Regions from separate parts of the Brevundimonas sp. EAKA genome, predicted to be linked through region 3. Evidence: predicted binding sites of a transcription regulator. Region 3 holds the regulator's gene; each other region holds the start of a gene.
The links. The regulator LexA, encoded in region 3, represses DNA repair genes until DNA is damaged. The targets are predictions, from matches to a motif close to ATGTTCNCNANNTGTTCT.
Positions count from the first base shown of each region.

Region 1 (6,834 bases), on a different contig from region 3:
CGCGTCGTCGGCGAGGAGCGGCTGCTGACCGACCTGGGTGAACGCGTCCGGGACGTGGCCGTGGGACCGGACGGCGCGGTCTGGGCCATCACCGACGAGGACGACGGCAAGCTGGTCAGGCTGGCGGTCGCGCAGTAGTCTGGCTGCGCCGGGGGGCAGGACCGGAACGCCGACGCGTTTCGGAAGACAGGAGACACCATGCGCACCCTCTTCTTCGCCATCCTGATGACTGCACCACTGATGACCGCCTGCGCCTCGACCGGCCAGGCGAACACCTATCAGGAAGACCTCAAGCGGCTCGAGGCCGCATGCACCGAGCGTCAGGGCATTCTGACCCCGACCGGCCTGCAAAGCGGCCGACCCGAGACCGAATACGCCTGCCGCATCACGGGCGGCGCTAGCCGCATTCCGCCGCGCTGACGGGCCACCGGAGCCGGCCCGACCCGCGCAACCGTGACGGTCGCGGCCGGCTTAGTGCGCGCCTTAATGTCTGGCGCGACCTCCGACCTACCCCCATCTGGATTTGTGCGGCCCCGTCGCCGCGGCCGTTCACGCGGCTTATTACTTGACGTTGACGTAAACGTAGGGTTCTTGGCGTTCGAGCTTAGACCCGTCCTTTCCCCGACCGTCGCGCGACGCCCAATCCCCATCGGGCGCCGCGCGCAGGGGCCAAAAATGGAGACTCACGCCCATGGCTGACGCCTATATCTACGACGCCGTCCGCACCCCGCGCGGCAAGGGCAAGAAGGACGGCTCGCTGCACGAGATCACCGGCCTCAGCCTGGCGACCCAGGTTCTGGAGGCCCTGCGCGACCGCAACGACCTGGACACCTCCAAGGTCGACGACGTCATCCTGGGCTGCGTCACCCCTGTGGGCGAACTGGGCGCCGACATCGCCCGCACGGCGGTGCTCTCGGCCGGCTGGTCGCAATATACCGCTGGGGTTCAGGTCAACCGTTTCTGCGCCTCGGGCCTGGAAGCCGTGAACATGGCCACGGCCAAGGTGAAGTCCGGCGAGGCCGACTTCGCCGTCGGCGGGGGGGTCGAGGCCATGAGCCGCGTGCCCATGGGTTCGGACATGGGCGCCTGGCCGACCGATCCGTCGTCGGCCTTCCCCACCTATTTCGTGCCGCAGGGCGTGTCGGCCGACATGATCGCGACCAAATACGGCTTCAGCCGCGACGACGTGGACGCCTATTCGGTCGAGAGCCACAAGCGCGCCGCCCAGGCCTGGGCCGAGGGCCGGTTCAAGAACTCGGTTCTGGCGGTCAAGGACCAGCTGGGCCTGACCATCCTGGACCGTGACGAGACCATTCGTCCGAACACGGACATGCAGACCCTGGGCGGCCTGAACCCCTCCTTCGCCATGATGGGCGAAATGGCCTTCGACAGCGTGATCAACCAGCGCTACCCCGAGGTCGAGCGCGTCAACCACGTCCATACCCCCGGCAACTCGTCCGGCATCGTCGATGGTTCGGCCGGCGTGCTGATCGGTTCGCTGGAAGCCGGCCAGGCCCTGGGCCTGAAGCCGCGCGCCAAGATCCTGGGCGGCGCCTCGATCGGCTCGGAGCCGTCGATCATGCTGACCGGCCCGGAATATGTGACCCGCAAACTGCTGGGCAAGCTGGGCATGACGCCCGACGACATCGACGTGTGGGAGCTGAACGAGGCCTTCGCCGCCGTCGTGCTTCGCTACATGCAGGCCCTGAACATCGACCACGCCAAGATGAATGTGAACGGCGGCGGCATCTCGATGGGCCACCCCCTGGGCGCCACCGGCGCCATGATCACCGGCATCGCCCTGGACGAGCTGGAACGCTCGAACAAGTCGACGGCCCTGATCACCCTGTGCATCGGCGGCGGCATGGGCACCGCCACCGTCATCGAACGCGTCTGATCCGGAGCGAATGACTATGGAAAACTTCAAGATCGACATCGACGCCGACGGCATCGCCGTCATCGCCTTCGACGTGCCGGGCCGTTCGATGAACACCCTGACCTCTTCGGTGATGAAGGAAATCCCCGAGCTGGTCGAACGCATCAAGACCGACGAGTCCATCAAGGGCGCCGTCATCACCTCCGGCAAGGCCTCGGGCTTCTGCGCCGGCGCGGACCTGGGCGACATGGCCGGCGGCGTCCTGTCGGGCGGCGGCGACCTGCAGAAGGCTTTCGACGCCGGCTGGAAGCTGAACGGGGCCTTCCGCGCGCTGGAAACCTGCGGCAAGCCTGTGGCGGCGGCGATCAACGGCCTGGCCCTGGGCGGCGGACTGGAGTTCACCCTCGCCTGCCACTATCGCGTGGTCGAGAACGACAACAAGATCCAGCTGGGCCTGCCCGAGATCAAGGTCGGCCTCTTCCCCGGCGGCGGCGGCACCCAGCGCCTGACCCGCCTGGTCGGCGTCCAGAACGCCATGATGGCGATGAGCGAAGGCAAGTCCTTCCGCCCCAACGACGCCAAGGGCGCCGGCATCGTCCATGAGGTCGTCGAAAAGGGCCAGTCGGTCGAGGTCGCCAAGACCTGGATCAAGAACGGCGGCAAGGCCGTGCAGCCGTGGGACGACAAGTCGTTCAAACTGCCCGGCGGCGGCCCCTATCACCCGGCCGGCATCCAGAACTTCATGGTCGGCAACGCCATGCTGCGCAAACAGTCCTACGGTAACTATCCGGCCGTGGTGAACCTGATGAAGGCCGTCTACGAAGGAACCCAGGTTCCGATGGATGCGGCCCTGCGGATCGAGACCCGCTATTTCATCAAGACCCTGATGACGCCCCAGGCCCAGGCCATGATCCGCAGCCTGTTCCTGTCCAAGCAGGAACTGGACAAGGGCGCCGTGCGTCCGGCCGACGTGCCCAAGTCCGATCCGAAGAAGGTCTCGGTCCTCGGCGCCGGCATGATGGGCGCGGGCATCGCCTATGTGCAGGTCATGGCCGGGATCGAGACGGTGCTGATCGACCAGACCCAGGAAGCCGCCGACAAGGGCAAGGCCCATGTCGAGGAACTGCTGAAGAAGCGTCTGTCGCGTGGTCAGATGACTCAGGACAAGTTTGACGCCACCCTGGCCCTGGTCACGGCGACGACCGACTATGACCACATCAAGGGTTCGGACCTGGTGGTCGAGGCCGTGTTCGAAAGCCGCGAGATCAAGGCCGACGTCACCAAGCGCGCCGAGGCCCAACTGGCCGAGGGTGCCGTGTTTGGCTCCAACACCTCGACCCTGCCGATCACCGGCCTGGCCGAGGCCTCGGTTCGGCCCGAGGACTTCATCGGCATCCACTTCTTCTCGCCCGTCGACAAGATGATGCTGGTCGAGATCATCCTGGGCGAGAAGACGGGTCAGGCCGCCATCGCCAAGGCGCTGGACTATGTGCTGAAGATCAAGAAGACGCCGATCGTCGTCAACGACAGCCGCGGCTTCTACACCTCGCGCTGCTTCTCCACCTTCCTGATGGAAGGCATGGCGATGCTGGAAGAAGGCTACGGCCCGGCCCTGATCGACAACGTCGGACGCATGACCGGCATGCCGCGCGGCCCGCTGGAGATGCACGACGACGTCGCCCTGGACCTGTCCTACAAGATCGCCAAACAGACGGCGCTGGACCTGGGCGACAAATATGTCCCGTCGGAAGGCGCCGACATCGTCGCCAAGATGGTCGAGGGCGGACGCTACGGCCGCAAGAACGGCAAGGGCTTCTATGACTATGATCAGAAGCCCAAGACGATCTGGAAGGGACTGAGCGACCTGGCGCCGACCACCAAGGGCATCGACAAGCCCGAGGAGGCGACCGCCTTTGCCCAGATCGACGAGCTGAAGACCCGCCTGCTGTATCGCCAGGCGGTCGAGGTCGCCCGCTGCTGGGAAGAGGGCGTCATCGACGACCCGCGCGAAGCCGACCTGGGCGCCATCCTGGGCTGGGGCTTCGCGCCCTGGACCGGCGGCCCCATCAGCATGATCGACGGCATCGGCCTGGCCCAGTTCGTCGAGACGGCGGACCGCCTGGCCGCCACCTATGGCGACCGGTTCAAGGTCCCGCAGCTGCTGCGCGACATGGCGGCCAAGAACGAGACCTTCTACGGCAAGTTCGCCCCGGAGAAGGCCGCCGCCTGATCGGTTGCGGACATCGTAGAACGACGGAACGGGCGGCCTTCGGGTCGCCCGTTTTGGTTAGATAGCCACGCAGCAACCCATACGCGTGTCATGTTCACGCGATATGATGCGGTCAATCCAAACGTTCACTGGCCACCATGTTTGCTGTTCAATTCATCCTATCGATCGCCACCCTGATGGCCACCATGACCTTGTTTCCCCTGGCTGGACGCCTGGAGGCTGACGCAAGGCGACATGGAAATAGACTTCAACCGCCCTCGTCCCTGGCCAGTTACGAGCGTGGTCGTCTCGTCATTTACTGGATCCTGGGTCGGGCGCCGTCTCCAGACGTGCCGGTCGGGAGCAAGGCTGCGGTCTGGCTGGCGCGCGCCTTAATCGTCGCCAACAGCCTTGTCGGACTATTTGGCCGGTATCTCGCCCAATGACGGCATAAATCCACGCTCGGCCGCCTGGGCCTGGCGGATATGGTGATCCCAAAAAAGACCCGCCCGACACGAGGTCGGACGGGTCGCTCCGCCGTCCCTCGCGGGGTCGGTGGCGGGTCGCTTGGGGCGACGGAGTGTCTAGGAAGGCGAGACGGTCGTCAGCCTTCGAGATCCTGGCCTTCGTCCGGCTCGGGCGTGCCCAGCAGTTCGTCGGCGATCTTGCTGGTCGAGGCCCGCACCGCCTTCTCGATCGAGGCGGCGATGTCGGGGTTCTGTTTCAGGAATTCGCGCACATTCTCGCGGCCCTGACCGATCCGGGTCGAGTCATAGCTGAACCAGCTGCCCGACTTCTCGATCACCCCGGCCTTGACGCCCAGGTCGATGATCTCACCCAGTTTGGAGATGCCCTCGCCGTACATGATGTCGAAGATGACCTCGCGGAACGGCGGGGCGACCTTGTTCTTGACCACCTTGACCCGGGTGGTGTTGCCGACCACCTCATCGCGGTTCTTGATCGCGCCGGTGCGGCGGATGTCCAGACGCACCGAGGCGTAGAACTTCAGCGCATTGCCGCCTGTCGTCGTCTCGGGCGAGCCGTACATGACGCCGATCTTGTGACGGATCTGGTTGATGAACAGGACGATGCAGTTCGACTTGGAGATCGAGGCGGTCAGCTTGCGCAGCGCCTGGCTCATCAGACGCGCCTGAAGGCCGGGCAGGCTGTCGCCCATCTCGCCCTCGATCTCGGCGCGCGGGGTCAGGGCGGCGACGGAGTCGACGACCACGATGTCCACAGCGCCGGAGCGCACCAGGGTGTCGACGATCTCGAGCGCCTGTTCGCCGGTGTCCGGCTGGGACACCAGCAGATCATCCAGGTTCACGCCCAGCTTCTGGGCATAGCCGGGGTCCAGCGCGTGTTCGGCGTCGACGAAGGCGGCGGTGCCGCCGGCCTTCTGAACCTCGGCCACGGTGTGCAGGGCCAGGGTCGTCTTGCCCGAGGATTCAGGGCCGAACACTTCGATCACCCGCCCGCGCGGCAGGCCGCCGATGCCCAGGGCCATATCCAGGCCCAGGGATCCGGTGGACACCGAGGGGATCACGTCGGCGACCCCGCCCTTGCCCAGTTTCATCACCGAGCCCTTGCCGAAGGCGCGATCGATCTGAGCGATCGCCGCCTCCAGGGCCCGTTGCTTGTCGCCGTCTTCCTTGCCCACCAGTTTCAAAGCCGCCTGTGCCATTGCCTTCGTCTCCCTTGCCATGATTCCCGTCAGAAGCTTGGGAGAGACCCGCCATGGACCCGCCCCCGTTTTTGTGAGGCCGACTATGTGCACGGTTTGTTCCAGTTCACAAGATGTTCTCATCCGGAACCGATGAGAACATCCGAATCCTACGTCCGATTTTGACGGATCAAGGAACGGCGACCGGCGCCTCAGCGGCCGGCTCGGCATGGCGGGCCGCCAGGGACAGGCCGCAGCCCAGGATCAGCATGGCCGCCGCCAGCCCGGCCAGGGTGTGGCGCGCGCTTCCCCCACCCGGGGCCAAGGGCCGGGCCAGGGCGACGATCAGCACGGCGATCAGGCCCAGCGCGCCTGGCTGGTCCATCCCCACGCCCAGGAAGACGAAATGGCCCAGCCCCGCCAGCCAGCCGCCGACGACCCCGGTGGCAACCGCCGCGGGCGCCAGGGCGGCCCACCGCTCCAGCCGCGCCCCGATCCCCGCCGCCAAGGCCGCTGCGCCGGCCGCCGCCAACCCGGTCCAGACGAACAGCAAGGCCGCCTCGGGCGCCAAGGCCTGAACCAGCCCGCCCAGGATCAGCACCAGGACGACGGCCCCCAGCCAGCCGCCCCAGACCGTCTCGTCCTCGCCGCCAGGCCACAGGCTCAGACCCACGGCGACCAGGGCCGCACCCAGCACCACCGGATCGAACCCGCCCAGGCCCGTGGCCAGAACCGCCGCCGCGGCGATCACACACGCCAGCAGACGCCGCCCGATCAGGGCCCGCCCCGCCAGCAGGGCGAACATCACCCCCAGCACGGCCAAGCCTACGCCCGCCTCCATCCAGGGCAGGCGGCGCAGCAGGACATAATAGGTCTCGGCCGACTCGATCCGGCCGCCGACCGGCCCGGCCAGAACCCGCACCGCCTGGGCCACGACGATCCCGGCGGCCAGCAGCCAGACGCCCCCGCTCAGCCCCTTGCCGAACTGACGCAAGGTCAGGCCCGTGGCGTGACGCGCGCCCCAGGCGGCGAAACCGGTCAACAGAAAGGCCAGACCCAGCAGCCCCCACCCCGTCCCCGGCCCGT
Region 1 covers NZ_JMQR01000041.1:19,460-26,293, forward strand. Annotated here, with positions in the region: gene ER13_RS07945 (PQQ-dependent sugar dehydrogenase) at 1-138, shown strand, start outside; gene ER13_RS07950 (hypothetical protein) at 199-420, shown strand; gene ER13_RS07955 (acetyl-CoA C-acetyltransferase) at 692-1,897, shown strand; gene ER13_RS07960 (3-hydroxyacyl-CoA dehydrogenase NAD-binding domain-containing protein) at 1,914-4,106, shown strand; gene recA (recombinase RecA) at 4,690-5,769, opposite strand; partial or broken gene ER13_RS18650 (peptidase M20) at 5,939-6,834, opposite strand, start outside.
Region 1: the regulator LexA is predicted to act here: its motif matches at 5,872-5,889, upstream of recA (recombinase RecA).

Region 2 (6,834 bases), on a different contig from region 3:
GGCGTCGAGGCGGGCGGCGGCTACGATCTCAACGACGACATCCCGTTCTGATCCGAAGGGGAGATTTGAAGGGCCCGGGCGCGCTGCGCCTCGGGCCCTTCTTCGTGCTGGCGACGGAAAGGCCGGAGGAAGGGCGCGGTCGGACGAGCCATCGGGGCTCGCCGAAGGAGACCGCCATGTCCGCATGGACCCAAGCCCGTATCAATCTGCTGAAGCGCCTGTGGCCCGAAGGGCGGAGCGCCGAGACCATCGCCCTGGAACTCGGCGGCGGCCTCACCCGCAACGCCGTCCTCGGCAAGGTCGCTCGCCTCGGCCTCTCGGAGGGGCGCACAGGCGCCCGGACTCGTCGCGAGGCGGCGCATCACGTGGCGCCCGAGCCGCCGCCCGATGGCGTTGCGACCATTCTGTCGGTGAGGCGGATGGATTGCCGTTGGCCGTATGGCGAACCGGGCGACGCCGCCTTCAGCCTCTGCGGTCGTCCGTCTGAACGCGGCGCCTTCTGCGCCGCCCATGCAGCGATCGCCTATCGGCCCACACCGCTGTCGGTGGAGGGCCTTATGCGCCTCGCGGGCGTGGCGCCTTGAGGACGGCTCGCTCGCCTGGGGATGCGCCGCCGGCCCGCCGGCGTCGAGGGACGAGAAGATCGACGCCTTCTCGTCCGTATCGGCGCGACGGCGCCGAATGGAGTCGTCGTCGCGAAGGGCGACGACGACTTGCCCCCACACAACGCCCTCCGACTTTGTCACGGCACCCCGGAAGTCAACGGCTGCGCCGTTCCCCTCCACGGAGGGCAAGCGGCCCTCCGCTCCGGTGACTGCCGAGGACCCCGCCGTGGCCAAAGCCGGGGTCGTTGCGCATGGGGCGCTTCGACAGTCTCTTTTCAAAGGAATGGTTCGATGACCCACTTCAACACCGCCTTCTCCGCCTCTTCGAAGACCGACTCCGCCTTCGACGACCTGACCGCGTCCTTGGGGGATGCGCGTCCGCACCCCACCGAGGACGCCCTGATCCAGCTGGGGCGCGCGCTCATGACCGAGCTCGTGGACGTGATCTCCGACACCGCTCTGGAGGACTATCAGACGATCCTCGGCGAAGCGCTTATCGGCGCCTTCCACTCGGCCGCGGGACGGATTGAACGGGACGCCGACCGCGCCCGTGACGCGATGCGCGCCCTGGATCGGGATTTCGACGGATCGGAAGCGGCCGATGTCGAACTTCAGGACGCAACGGCGAAAGCGAGATCCGGAGATGCGGCGACGCAGGCCTGCGAACTGATCCGGGATGCGGCCTCCGAAACCTGGACGATCGCGACCGGGGAGGTCTGGACCGCCTGGCGGGGATCACGGCGCGGCACCCATCTGACGGCGGCGCAGCTGGAGGCGAAACAGGCGATCCGGGCGATCCGGAATCGTCGGTCCGGAGAGGCCGATCCGGGCGGTCCGGTCGTCGCCTTCCGGGGCGCGCCGATGGCGGACACGGCCGAGGACGCCGGGCGGATCTTCGACGCCCTCAACTGGGCTAAGGGGGAGTGGCCGGACATGGCTCTGGCGACGACCGGGGCGAAAGGCTCCGAGAAGCTGGCGATCAAATGGGCCCAGCAGAAGGGGGTGAAGCTGATCCTCGCCCGGGCGGATTTCGACAGGAACGGAAAGGCGGCTCCCTTCCGGGCGAACGACGAGTTGATCGCGCTGGAGCCGGAGGTCTGCCTGACCCTGGTCCATTCGCTGGCCGGGGTGCGGGAGGATCAGCGGCCGTTCGGACCGGCGCTCAACCTCGGCCAGAAGGCGATGGAGAACGGGCTGCGGCACGTGCCCATCAAGGCCCGGGCCGCCTGAGACATCACGATCTGGATCAATGACCCGCTCGGCTTCGGCCGGGCGGGATTTTTCTTGTCATCCGGCGGACCCGAAGCGGTCTGAACGCCGGGGTCGCCTGGGTCTTGCCGAGGTTTGATCGGCTGTGTTCACTGTTGGAGAGGCTGGTTGGAAATCGTCAGATTGAGGGCTTAGGGCAAGATAAAAGAGGGGTTTTGGCCTTCTGTTTTCCTGAGCCCGGGCAGACACTTGCGAGGATTGCGGAGACCGACGTCGACTTGCGCTGAGTTGACGCCTGATTCCGCGACGACGACAGGCCGGAGCCCCGATCATGCAGGTCCGAACCGCCATTGAGGTACGCCTCGCCCAAGCGTCAAAGGATGACGTCTCGACCTTGAAAGTGCGCCTTCCGCAGAGGTTGAAGTCGGACAAGACCAGCGTCCGGATCGCCATGTTCCAGAGGCTCGCGGCCTCGCGCCTGTTCGCCTACGGGGACCGCGCCGGGTGTCTGCGCGCGGCCCAGAACCGCTCGGGTCGTCCCTTCCGTCTCGACGTCCGGCAGCGCGTCACGGTCAAGGCGCTGGTGTCCCGGCACATGGGCAAGGGGTTCGCCCGGGGCGCGGCGCTCGCCGCCCATATCGCCTATCTCGGCCGCATGGGCGCGGGCGAGGACGGCGAGCGCGCGGCCTTTTTCGGACCGGTGCGTGAGAGGGTCGATCCGACCGGCGCCACGGAGTGCTGGGCGAAGGACAGGCACCATTTTCGCTTCATCATTTCACCCGAGCACGGCGATCGGATTTCGGACCTCCAGGGCTTCGCCAGGGAGGTCATGTCGAGGGTCGCCGACGACCTTGGAGAACCGGGTCTGAACTGGATCGCCGTCTGCCATTTCGACACCGACCAGCCGCACGCCCATGTGCTTGTGCGCGGCCGGAGAAGCGACGGCCGGGACCTCGTGATTCCGCGCGACTACATCGGCTACGGCTTTCGCGCCCGGGCCCAGGAAGTGGCCCAGGAGCGGCTCGGCGACCTCAGCCGTCAGGACGCCGAACGGCGGGTCTGGCGTGAGACCGAGGCCGACCGGTTCACCGCCTTCGACCGCCGTCTCCTGGCAGCTGCGGACAACAACGGCTGTGTCGATGACGGGATCGGGGGCACTGACGCCTGGACGGCGCTGACCCGGGGACGGTTGCGCCATCTGGAGACCCTGGGCCTCGCCGAACGAACAGGGCGGCGCTTCCGGCTGGCCCCGGATATGGAAGCCCGACTTCGGAGGCTGCAGCTCTCGAAGGACGTCATTCGCACCCTCAACCAACGGCGTCTTGACGGCGCGCGGTCGGCGGAACAGCTGGGCAAGGCGCCGGTCCAGGGCAAGGTCGTGAAGACCGGCTTCCACGACGAACTGGGCGGCTCCGCCTATGTGGTGGTGCGCGCCGCTGACGGCTCCGAACACTATGGGCGGCTGGGTGTCGGCGAGACCCCGCCAACCGTGGGAAAAGCGGTCACGCTTTCGCTCGATGCGCGCGGCTTCGCCCAGGTCCTCAGCGGCAAGCATCTGGGTCAGGATCTGGGTCGGTGACGATTTGCCGAACTCATGCCGCTTCCGGGAAGACCTTCTCGACAGACAGGCTGCCTTCCGGCAGGGGGCGCAGCAGCTCGGCCTCGGGTTTGCGCAGGTCCAGCCAATCGAGGGCCGCATCGGGTCTCAGCAGGACGATCTGGCGGTCGTGGTAGGGGGCGATGTCCGGTCCCGGCTCGGTGGTCAGCATGGCGAAGGCGCCGTCTCGAACCAGGCCGGCGACCCAGAAGATCGGCGCGTCGGCCATGGTGAACCGCCACTTGGTCTTGCGCTTCTGACCCGGCTCGGCATCGGTGAACTCGAAGAAGCCGTCGGTGGGGATCAGGCAGCGGGTGACGCCGTCGAAGGATCGACCGTCGGATCGGAAGTTGAACACGGGTCTTCCCTGTGGCGACTTCCAGGCCCAGGGCGACACGATCAGCTGCGAGCCATCGGGGCCTCGCGTGATGATGGGCGCCCGGTCGCCGATACGGATCGAGGCCATGGGTCCGAAGTTGGGCATGCCGCCGGGAAAGACGAGACGGTCGCCGGTTCGGTTGAAGGTCTCGATCACCTCGTCGAACGGCAGGATGAGCTGATACTCGTTGCACATGCGGACCTCCGTCTACCGCCCCATTGATCGCCGACTTCGCTGAAAAAGCCAGCGGCGACCGTCCCTGGCCGTCCTGGCGCGCGGTCCACAGGTCGTCCGGCGAAGGGGATAAGAGATGAGCGAAGGTTGACTCTTCGCATCATACAGAACCAGAACATTACAGGAACATTCATCAGCCTTGGGAACAGGAGGCTTCTCATGCGCGCCCGCCTGCCTGCCGGGCTCGACATCCTGCGCGATCGGATCCGCGCCCTTGAACAGGGCGGCCGGAACACCACCGGGGTGTTGCCCTTCGGCGTGAAAGATCTCGATCGCCATCTCCCCAGCGGCGGTCTTTCACTGGGCGCCGTTCATGAGATCGCAGGCGGCGGCGAGGAGGCCGTGGACGGCGCCGCAGCCGCCCTGTTCGCCGCAGGCATCGCCGCCCGGCGGCCCGGCCAGGTGTTGTGGTGCGTAACCCGCCCCGACCTCTTCGCACCGGCCCTGCGTCAGGCCGGTCTGGGGCCGGACCGGGTGATCTATGTCGAGGCCGGGGACGAGCCTTCCCTTCTCGCCTGTTTCGAGGAAGGCCTTCGTCATCCCGGTCTGGCCGCCGTCGTGGCCGAGACCGCCCGCCTCAGTCTCGTCGCGTCCCGACGGCTGCAACTGGCCGCCGAAGACTCGGGCGGCCTGGGTCTGGCGGTGCGCCGATGGCGACGGGCTTCGGAAGCCGCCGACTTCGGTCAGCACACCGCCTCCGCCACGCGCTGGCGCATCAGCCCGGCCCCCTCCTCGCCCTTGCCCGTGCCCGGCGTGGGGCGGGCGCGCTGGTTCGTCGAACTCATCCGTTGTCGCGGCGCCGAGGCCGCGGATTTCACCTTGGAAGCCTGTGATGAGACGGGTCGTCTCGCTCTACCTGCCGAACTGGTCCGTCGATCGTCTGCGACGCGGACTGGCGGACGTCGCGCCGCCGCCTGAGCTTCCCCTGATCCTCGCGGGTCGGTCCGGGCGCCGTCGGATCGTGCTCGCCGCCAACACGGCGGCGCTGGCCCAGGGCGCACGCGTCGGCATGGCGGCGACCCAGGCTCAGGCCCTCATCCCCGGCCTCGACGTTCGGGTGGCGGATCCGGCGGGCGACGAGGCCGCGCTCGGTCGTCTCGCCGTCTGGGCCATGCGCCGGTACGCCCCCGTCTGCCAGCCCGATCCGCCGGATGGCCTCGCCATCGACGCCACCGGGGCCGCCCACCTTCAGGGCGGGGAGGCCGCCATGCTGGCGGACATGATCCTACGCCTGAAGGAGGAAGGCATTGAAGCCGACGCCGCGATCGGTCCGACCTATGGCTCCGCCCATGCCGTGGTCCGCTTCCGACGCGCGCACCGTATGATCGCGGCCGACGCCGTCGACGCCGCCATCGCAGGATTGCCGCTGGCGGCGCTGCGGCTTCCGGAGGCGTTGATCGCGCATCTGCACCGGATGGGCTTCGACCGGATCGCCGACGTCGCACATCGGCCTCGCGCGCCTCTCACGCTCCGGTTCGGTCATGACCTCGGCCGTCGCATCGACCAGGCCTACGGGCGTGTGGACGAGCCGCTCGTCCCGGTCGAGGCGCCGGAGATCCCGACGGTGTCGCGGGTGTTCGGGGAGCCGATCGGCGCGCCGGAGACCCTCGAGCGCCATGTCACGGCGCTCGCCTCGGAACTGTGCGCGGCGTTGGAGATCCTGAGCCTGGGAGCCAGACGGCTGGACTGGTTGTGCGTCCGTGTCGACAACCGGGTCGAGGCGCAGAGGGTGGGCCTGGCCCGACCGACCCGGGATGCGGCCCGGCTGTCGCGCCTGCTGACCGACCGGATCGAAAAGATCGATCCGGGGTTCGGCATCGAGCGCATGACCCTGTCCGCAGTCCAGGCCGAACCCCTCGATTGGCGGTGGGGCAAGAGCGCCTTGGGCGAGACCGAGGGGCCAGACCTGTCGGATCTCGTCGATATGCTGTCCAACCGCATCGGCGCCCAGCGCCTGTATCGACTGGTCCCGGTCGAGAGCGACGTGCCCGAGCGCTCCGTCGGCAAGGCGCCGCCCCTTTCTGTCGCTCCGGTTCTGGACTGGACGCCGGATTGGCCGCGTCCCGCACGCCTGTTGAAGCGGCCCGAGCCCGTCGAGACCATGGCCCTGCTGCCCGACAATCCCCCGACCCACTTCACATGGCGAGGCGTACGGCGTCGGGTAGTCCGCGCGGACGGCCCTGAAAGGATATTCGGAGAATGGCGACGGCGGGACGCCGAGGTCTGGGCCGTTCGTGACTACTTCCAGGTTGAGGATGAGGTGGGGCGGCGGTTCTGGTTGTTCCGGGCTGGCGACGGCGAAGATGGTCGGACGGGGTCGCAAGCCTGGTTTATCCATGGACTGTTCGGGTGATCGATTGTCGCGTCAATCCGGGGTCACCTCGTTGGGCGCGTCGGGAGCGGCCTCGTCGGCCAACCAGTGCGAGGGGATGAGGAAATCGGCCTCGCCGCGCCAGTTGGCCACCTCTTTGACGCCCTCGATGTCGCCCCATGCATGATGGTCCGCATGATCCAGCACGATGATCTGCAGGCGGGAGTTGAACGACCCGTGCGCGCGAGCGAGGCTCGCGAAAATCTTGCGCGTACTCTCCAGATCGCCGAGCCGACCTTTGCGCCCACGAGCGGCGCCAATCGACTCTCCAGGCTCGTCAAGATCGGCTTCGCCGGTGACGATCTGTTCGAAGGTGTCGCTCGGGAAATAGACCTGGCTCGGCTGATCTATGACGAGGAAGGTCGGCACCGGATTGTTCTGGAGACGATTGAGGAAGACCCCGTGAAGCGCGAGCAGGGCGGCGAGATGGTAGGCCATC
Region 2 covers NZ_JMQR01000033.1:18,168-25,001, forward strand. Annotated here, with positions in the region: gene ER13_RS06885 (single-stranded DNA-binding protein) at 1-51, shown strand, start outside; gene ER13_RS06890 (GcrA family cell cycle regulator) at 177-584, shown strand; gene ER13_RS06895 (DUF2493 domain-containing protein) at 897-1,835, shown strand; gene ER13_RS06900 (DUF3363 domain-containing protein) at 2,215-3,393, shown strand; gene ER13_RS06905 (SOS response-associated peptidase family protein) at 3,407-3,985, opposite strand; gene ER13_RS06910 (ImuA family protein) at 4,184-4,942, shown strand; gene ER13_RS06915 (DNA polymerase Y family protein) at 4,857-6,377, shown strand; gene ER13_RS06920 (DUF3732 domain-containing protein) at 6,390-6,834, opposite strand, start outside.
Region 2: the regulator LexA is predicted to act here: its motif matches at 4,137-4,154, upstream of ER13_RS06910 (ImuA family protein).

Region 3 (6,834 bases):
GGCGAAAACGCACGACGTGAGGCAGGGCCAGGTCGTCGACGGTCGGCGCGCGGTCGCGCCACGGCGACTCGAAGGCGCGACGTTCGGCCTTGGCGGCGTCCCGCAGTCGGCCGGTTTCCTCGGCCGTGGTGAAATCGCGATAGGCGTGGCCGGTCTCAAGCAACTGGTCCACCACCTCGCGGTGGCGGTCGGCGCGGCTGTACTGGAAAACCGGTTCCTCGTCGGCGAACAGCTCCAGCCAGCTCAGCCCGTCGAAGATGGCCTTGACGGCCTCGTCGGTGGACCGCTCGCGGTCCGTGTCCTCGACCCGGATCAGGAAACGTCCTGCGTGTCGTTTGGCGTACAGCCAGTTGAACAAGGCGGTTCTCGCCCCGCCGATATGCAGATAGCCTGTCGGCGAGGGGGCGAAGCGCGTGACGACAGTCGAGGAAGGTGAGGTCATGGGGGAAGGGTCCGTAAGCGAGGCCCTTATACGCCCCGAGACGACAAAGCCTACCCCCGGCGCGCGATTGCGGGCCTGGTTGGAGGACGAGGCTGCGGTGCAGAGGCTGAGATGGCGGCTGTGGGCGCCGGTGGCCTTTGGCGGAGGCGGGGCGATCTATTTCGCCCTGCGGTCGGAGCCGGCCCTGTGGCCGCTGCTGCTCGGGGCGATCGTCTCCGGCGCGGGCTGGATGGCGGCGCGACGACGGGGATGGGCGCGGCGCCTGACCTGGCCGCTGATGATGCTGGCCTGTCTGTCCGGAGGGTTGGCGGCGGCCAAGATCCGCACGGAGATGGTGGCGGCGCCCATCGCTCCAGCCCTGGGCGAAGCGACGGTGATCGAGGCCTGGGTGGTGGATGTGGACAGCCCCGGCCAGAGGGGCGCGCGGATCGTGGTCGCGCCGGTCTGGATTCGGGGGCTGGCGCCGGACCAGACGCCGGTTCGGCTCAGGGCCACGGTGCGGGGCGACCCGCCCCGGCCCGGCGAAGCGGTCCGTCTGTTCGCCATTCTCAATCCGCCGCCCGCGCCGGCCAGCCCCGGCGCCTATGACTTCGGCCGCAACGCCTTTTTCCAGGGCATGGGCGGGATCGCCTTCGCCCTGGGGGAGACGCGACGGCTCGACCTGCCGTCGGCGCCGTGGCGCCTGCGCCTGGAAATGGCGGTGAACAGCGCCCGCTACGCCCTGGCCGAACGGATTGTGGCGCGGTTGGGCGAGCGGACGGGCGGGATCGCGGCGGCCATGACCACCAGCCATGAGACCTGGATCAGCCAGGAGGACATGGACGTGATGCGGGATTCGGGCCTGGCGCACATTCTGTCGGTGTCGGGCCTGCACATGGCCATCGTCGGCGGCTTCGTCTTTTTCGCGGCCCGACTGGGCGTGGCGGCCTGGCCGTGGCTGGCGTTGCGGGTTCCCGGCAAGAAGGTCGCGGCCCTGGCCGGACTGACGGCGGTCGGCGCCTATCTGGTCGTGTCGGGCGCGCCGCCGCCGGCCGAGCGGGCGGCGATCACGGCCTCCATCGCCTTTCTGGCCATACTGCTGGATCGGCAGGCGGTGACGATGCATGGCCTGGCTGTGGCGGCCTTTGTGGTGTTGGCCATCCAGCCCGAGGCCATCGTCACGCCGGGCTTTCAGATGTCCTTTGCGGCCACGGCGGCCCTGGTGGCCCTGGTCGAGGTCTGGCCGCAGCGGATGCGAGAGATTTCGGCGCCCTGGCCGATCGTGGCGGCGCAGAGGTTCGGCGGCTGGTTGACGGCGGCGGTGGCGGCCAGCGTCGTGGCGGGACTGGCGACCGGGCCGTTCGCCATGCAGCATTTCAACCGCACGGCCATGTACGGGCTTCTTGCCAATCTGGGCACGGCGCCGGTCGCGGATTTCGTCCTGATGCCGGCTCTGGCTCTGGGAGCGGCGTTGGAGCCCTTGGGCCTTGGCGGGCCTTTCCTGTCCGTGGCGGGGTGGGGCGTCGATCTGATGCTGGCGATCGGGGGCTGGACCGCCCGTCTGCCGGGCGCGGTGCGGACAGTGGCTAGCGCGCCGGACTATGTTCTGCCCATCGCCTTTCTGGGGGTGTTGTTCGTCTGTCTGTGGCAGGGGCGGCTGAGGTGGCTGGGCCTGCCGCTGGCGGCGGCGGTTCTGGTCTGGCCCAGGGCGCCGACGCCGGATCTCTGGATCGGAGACGGGGGGACCAACGCCGCCTTTCATCGCCAGTTGGAGGCTGTCGTGATCCGGCCCGGCGTGCGCGCCTTCGCCGTCGATCTGTGGTCGCGGCGGCGGGGCCTGACGACGGCGGATCGGCCGGAGGCGGGCTGGACGTGCGACCGGTCTTCCTGTCGGCCGGAGACGCCGGAAGCCGGGCCGGTCGCCCTGTGGTGGGGGCGGGACGCGCCCGACACGGATCAGATGACCGACCTGTGTCGGGCGGCGTCCGTCGTCAGCGTGCGGGCTGCGGTCGTCGCCCTGCCAGCCTCATGCGACGGCCGTCTCGTGGTCGACGGCGTTGATTTCACGCGCGGCGGGGCGGTGGAGCTGTGGCGCGACGGATCGGACCGCTGGAAGGCGGTGTGGACGGCCGACGTGCGCGGGGATCGACCCTGGGCGCGTCAGCCGGATCCGGACGTCAGTGATAGCGGCGCATGAGGCCGACCAGCTTGCCCTGAACCTCGACCTGGTCGGGGCCGAAGATTCGGGTCTCGTAGTTGCGGTTGGCGGGTTCCAGGGCGATGGAGCCGCCCTTGCGACGCAGACGCTTCAACGTGGCCTCTTCGCCCTCGACCAAGGCCACGACGATCTCGCCGTTGTTGGCCGTGTCGCCGCGACGGATGACCACCAGATCGCCGTTCAGGATGCCGGCCTCGATCATCGAGTCGCCCTCGATCTCGAGGAGGTAATGATCGCCCTTGCCCAGCATGGATTCGGGCACCGACAGGCGCTCCTGCTCGTGCTGGATGGCGGCGATGGGGGTGCCGGCGGCGATCTTGCCCAGCAGGGGCAGTTCGCGGGTGTCGTTGGCGGCCGAGACCGCAGCGGGGCGTGGCGCGCCGCCGCCGCCTTCGATGACGTCGGGCTTGAAGCCGGCCCGGCCGCGCGGTGCGCCGGCGGTGGCCTGTTCCGGCAGTTTGGTCACTTCCAGGGCGCGGGCGCGGTGGGCGAGGCGGCGGATGAAGCCGCGTTCCTCCAGCGCCGTGATCAGCCGGTGGATGCCCGACTTGGACGCCAGATCCAGCGCCTCCTTCATCTCGTCGAACGAGGGGGAGACGCCGGTCTCCTGGATCCGTTCGTGGATGAACATCAGCAGTTCGTGCTGCTTGCGCGTGAGCATCGCCAGGCCCTCATAAGCCCTTTCCTCGAATCGGAACGGGCCGTGAACATTGACGATGTTCTGTAAGTGTTCCTTCCTAATGTCAACTTAACGGCGTCGCTTCACCGCGCGCGTCGGGTTGAATCAGGCGGCCAGCAGTTTGCGCGTGGCGGCTTCGACGTCGGCCTGACGCATCAGGCTTTCGCCCACCAGAATGGCCTGGGCGTGGGCGGCGGAGACGCGTGCGACGTCCTCGGGCGTGGAGATGCCGCTCTCGGCGACCAGCAGGGCGCGGACGGGGCTGAGCATCGACAGGCGCTCGGTGACCTCCAGATCGACCTCGAAGGTGCGAAGCGAGCGGTTGTTGATCCCCACCAGATCGCCGCCCAAGGCGCAGGCGCGCGCCATTTCGGCCTCGTCGTGGGTTTCGATCAGGGCGTCCATGCCGAATCGTTCGGCCTCGGCCAGCAGTTCGGCGGCGAGCCGATCGTCGATCATGGCCAGGATGATCAGGATACAGTCGGCGCCCAGGGCCCGGCTCTCGGCCACCTGCCAGGGATCGACCAGGAAGTCCTTGCGCAGGCAGGGCAGGGCCGTGGCGGTGCGGGCCTGGCCCAGATAGGCGTCGTCGCCCTGGAAACTGGGGCCGTCGGTCAGGACCGACAGGCAGGAGGCGCCGCCGGCCTGGTAGGCGATGGCCAGGGCGGTCGGGTCGAAGTCAGGACGAATCAGGCCCTTGGACGGGCTGGCCTTCTTGATCTCGGCGATCAGGGCGGGGCGGCCGGTGTCCTCGACAGTCCGGTCCAGAGCGGCGCGGAAGCCGCGCGGCGCCGAGGCGGCCCGGGCCAGGGCCTCGATGGCGTCCTGGGTGGTCGCGGCCTTGCGGGCGGCGACATCCTCGCGCTTGTAGGCGGCGATGCGGTCCAGGACGTCGGTCATGCTTTGTCTTCGGTATCCAGCGGCGTGGAGGTGATGCGGGCCAGACGCTCCAGCGCCTGGGCGGCCCGGCCGTCGTCAATGGCGGCGGCGGCGAGGGCGGCCCCTTCCGCGAGGTCGGTCGCCCGATCCGACACCACGAGGGCGGCGGCGGCGTTCAGCAGGACGATGTCGCGATAGGGGCCGGTCTGACCCGCCAGCAGGGCGCGCAGGGCCGCGGCGTTCTCTTCGCCGTCGCCGCCGCGGATGGCGTCGATGGAGGCGCGCGGCAGGCCGGCGTCCTCGGGCGTGACCTGGAAGCGGCGGACGGCGCCGTCCTTCCATTCCGCCACTTCCGTCGGGCCGGAGGTGGCCAGCTCGTCCAGGCCCTGGCCATGGACCGTCCAGGCGCGGGTCGCGCCCAGCCGGCCCAGGACCTCGACCAGGGGCTCGAGCAGGCGGGGGGCATAGACGCCCATGACCTGGCGTTTCGCCTGGGCCGGGTTGGACAGCGGGCCGAGCAGGTTGAAGACGGTGCGGAAACCGATCTCTGCCCGGACCGGCCCGACGTGGCGCATGGCGCCGTGATAGGCGGGGGCGAACAGGAAACAGATTCCGGCCTCGTCCAGCGCCTTGCGCTGCTGATCCGGGCTGGCCGCCAGATTGACGCCCAGGATCGACAGGACGTCGGAGGAGCCGGATTTCGAGGAGATGGCCCGGTTGCCGTGCTTGGCGACCTTCAGGCCCGCGCCGGCCAGGACCAGGGCGGCGGCGGTGGAGATGTTGTAGGTGTGCTGGCCGTCGCCGCCGGTGCCGCAGGTGTCGATCACCTCGTACGGATGGTCCAGCGTCAGGGCGGCGTCGCGCATGGCCTGGGCGAAAGCCGCGATCTCGTCCACCGTCTCGCCCCGAATCCGCAGGGCGGTGACGGCGGCGGCGACCTGGGACGGGGTCGGCTCGCCGCGCAGGCAGGCGGCGAAGAAGTCGTGCGCCTGCTCGGACGTCAGGGGGTGACCCTCGACCAGGCGGGCGAGGATCGGCTTGAACCCGTCAGCCATGATCAGGCCGCCACGATCAGGCGGCCGCGAGGCGCTTCACGCCGGCGATCTCGAGGAAGTTGGCCAGCATGTCGTGGCCGTGTTCGGTGGCGATGGATTCCGGGTGGAACTGGACGCCATGGATCGGGCGGCTGCGGTGCTGGAGCCCCATGATCTCGCCGTCGGCGGTCCAGGCGGTCACTTCGAGGCAGTCGGGCAGGGTTTCGCGCTTCACGGCCAGGGAATGATATCGGGTGGCGGTGAAGGGCGAGGGCAGGCCGGCGAAGACGCTCTTGCCGTCGTGCAGGATCGGCGAGGTCTTGCCGTGCATCAGGGTCTTGGCGCGGATCACGTCGCCGCCGAAGGCCTGGCCGATGGCCTGGTGCCCCAGACAGACGCCGAGGATCGGCATGGAGGCCGGGGCGCTCTCGATCAGCGGCAGGCAGACGCCGGCCTGATCCGGCGCGCAGGGGCCCGGCGAAAGCAGAACGGCGGCGGGGTTCAGCGCCCAGGCCTCGTCCGCCGTCAGGTCGTCGTTGCGCACCACATGGGTCGGCGCGCCCAACTCCGCGAGGTAGTGGACGAGGTTGTAGGTAAAGCTGTCGTAGTTATCGACGACGAGGATCATGATCTGGCTTCTAGGCGTGACAAGCCGCCGCGCCAAGCGTGCGCGGCGTTAAAGCGCATCTTAACATTGGCGGGGGCAGATGGGTGTCGTGAAACTCAGCGCCGAAAAAGACATCGCCGACAAGATCGCCGCCGCCAAGGCGAAGCTGGTCGTGGTCGAACCCAAGCCGATCAGCCCCTATGCGGCCCTCGGCGCCGCCGCCCTGGCCGCGACGGCGGCCGTAGTCATGGCTGGGGTCGTCGTGTTGGGGCCGGGCGTCCGGTTTGACGAACCCCCGGCGACCTACGGGCCCTAGCGATTGCCGGTGCGGAAGCGCCAGGCGTCGTCGGCGGCCCGCATGGGGGCGCGGGCCTTGTGCCGGGTCTCGGCGTATTCGGCTGCTGGATCGCTGTCGGCGACCACGCCGGCGCCGGCCTGGACGAAGATCTGATCATCGGCGAACAGGGCGGTGCGCAGGGTGATGCAGATGTCCGCCTCGCCGCCCGCCGAAATATAGCCGACGCCGCCGCCGTAACCGACGCCGCGCTTCTCGGTCTCCAGCTCGTCGATGACTTCCATGGCCCGCACCTTGGGCGCGCCCGACAGGGTGCCGGCGGGAAGGGCGGCCAGCAGGGTGTCGACGGCGTCCAGTTTCGGATCGGCCTTGCCGCGCACATTGGAGACGATGTGCATGACCTGGCTGTAGCGTTCGACGACGAAGCTCTCGGTCACCTCGACCGTGCCCGGCGCGGCGACGCGGCCGACGTCGTTGCGGCCCAGGTCCAGCAGCATCAGATGTTCGGCCCGCTCCTTGGGATCGGCCAGCAGCTCCGCCTCCAGGGCCTTGTCCGCCTCGGGCGTGGCGCCGCGCATACGGGTTCCCGCCAGCGGCCGGATAGTGACCTGGCCGTCCTTGAGCCGGACCAGGATCTCCGGGCTGGACCCGGCCAGCTGGAAGCCCTCGAAGTTCAGGTAGAACAGATAGGGCGACGGGTT
Region 3 covers NZ_JMQR01000023.1:20,975-27,808, forward strand. Annotated here, with positions in the region: gene gltX (glutamate--tRNA ligase) at 1-442, opposite strand, end outside; gene ER13_RS05320 (ComEC/Rec2 family competence protein) at 510-2,618, shown strand; gene lexA (transcriptional repressor LexA) at 2,599-3,300, opposite strand; gene trpC (indole-3-glycerol phosphate synthase TrpC) at 3,424-4,218, opposite strand; gene trpD (anthranilate phosphoribosyltransferase) at 4,215-5,252, opposite strand; gene ER13_RS05340 (aminodeoxychorismate/anthranilate synthase component II) at 5,269-5,859, opposite strand; gene ER13_RS05345 (hypothetical protein) at 5,948-6,154, shown strand; gene trpE (anthranilate synthase component I) at 6,151-6,834, opposite strand, start outside.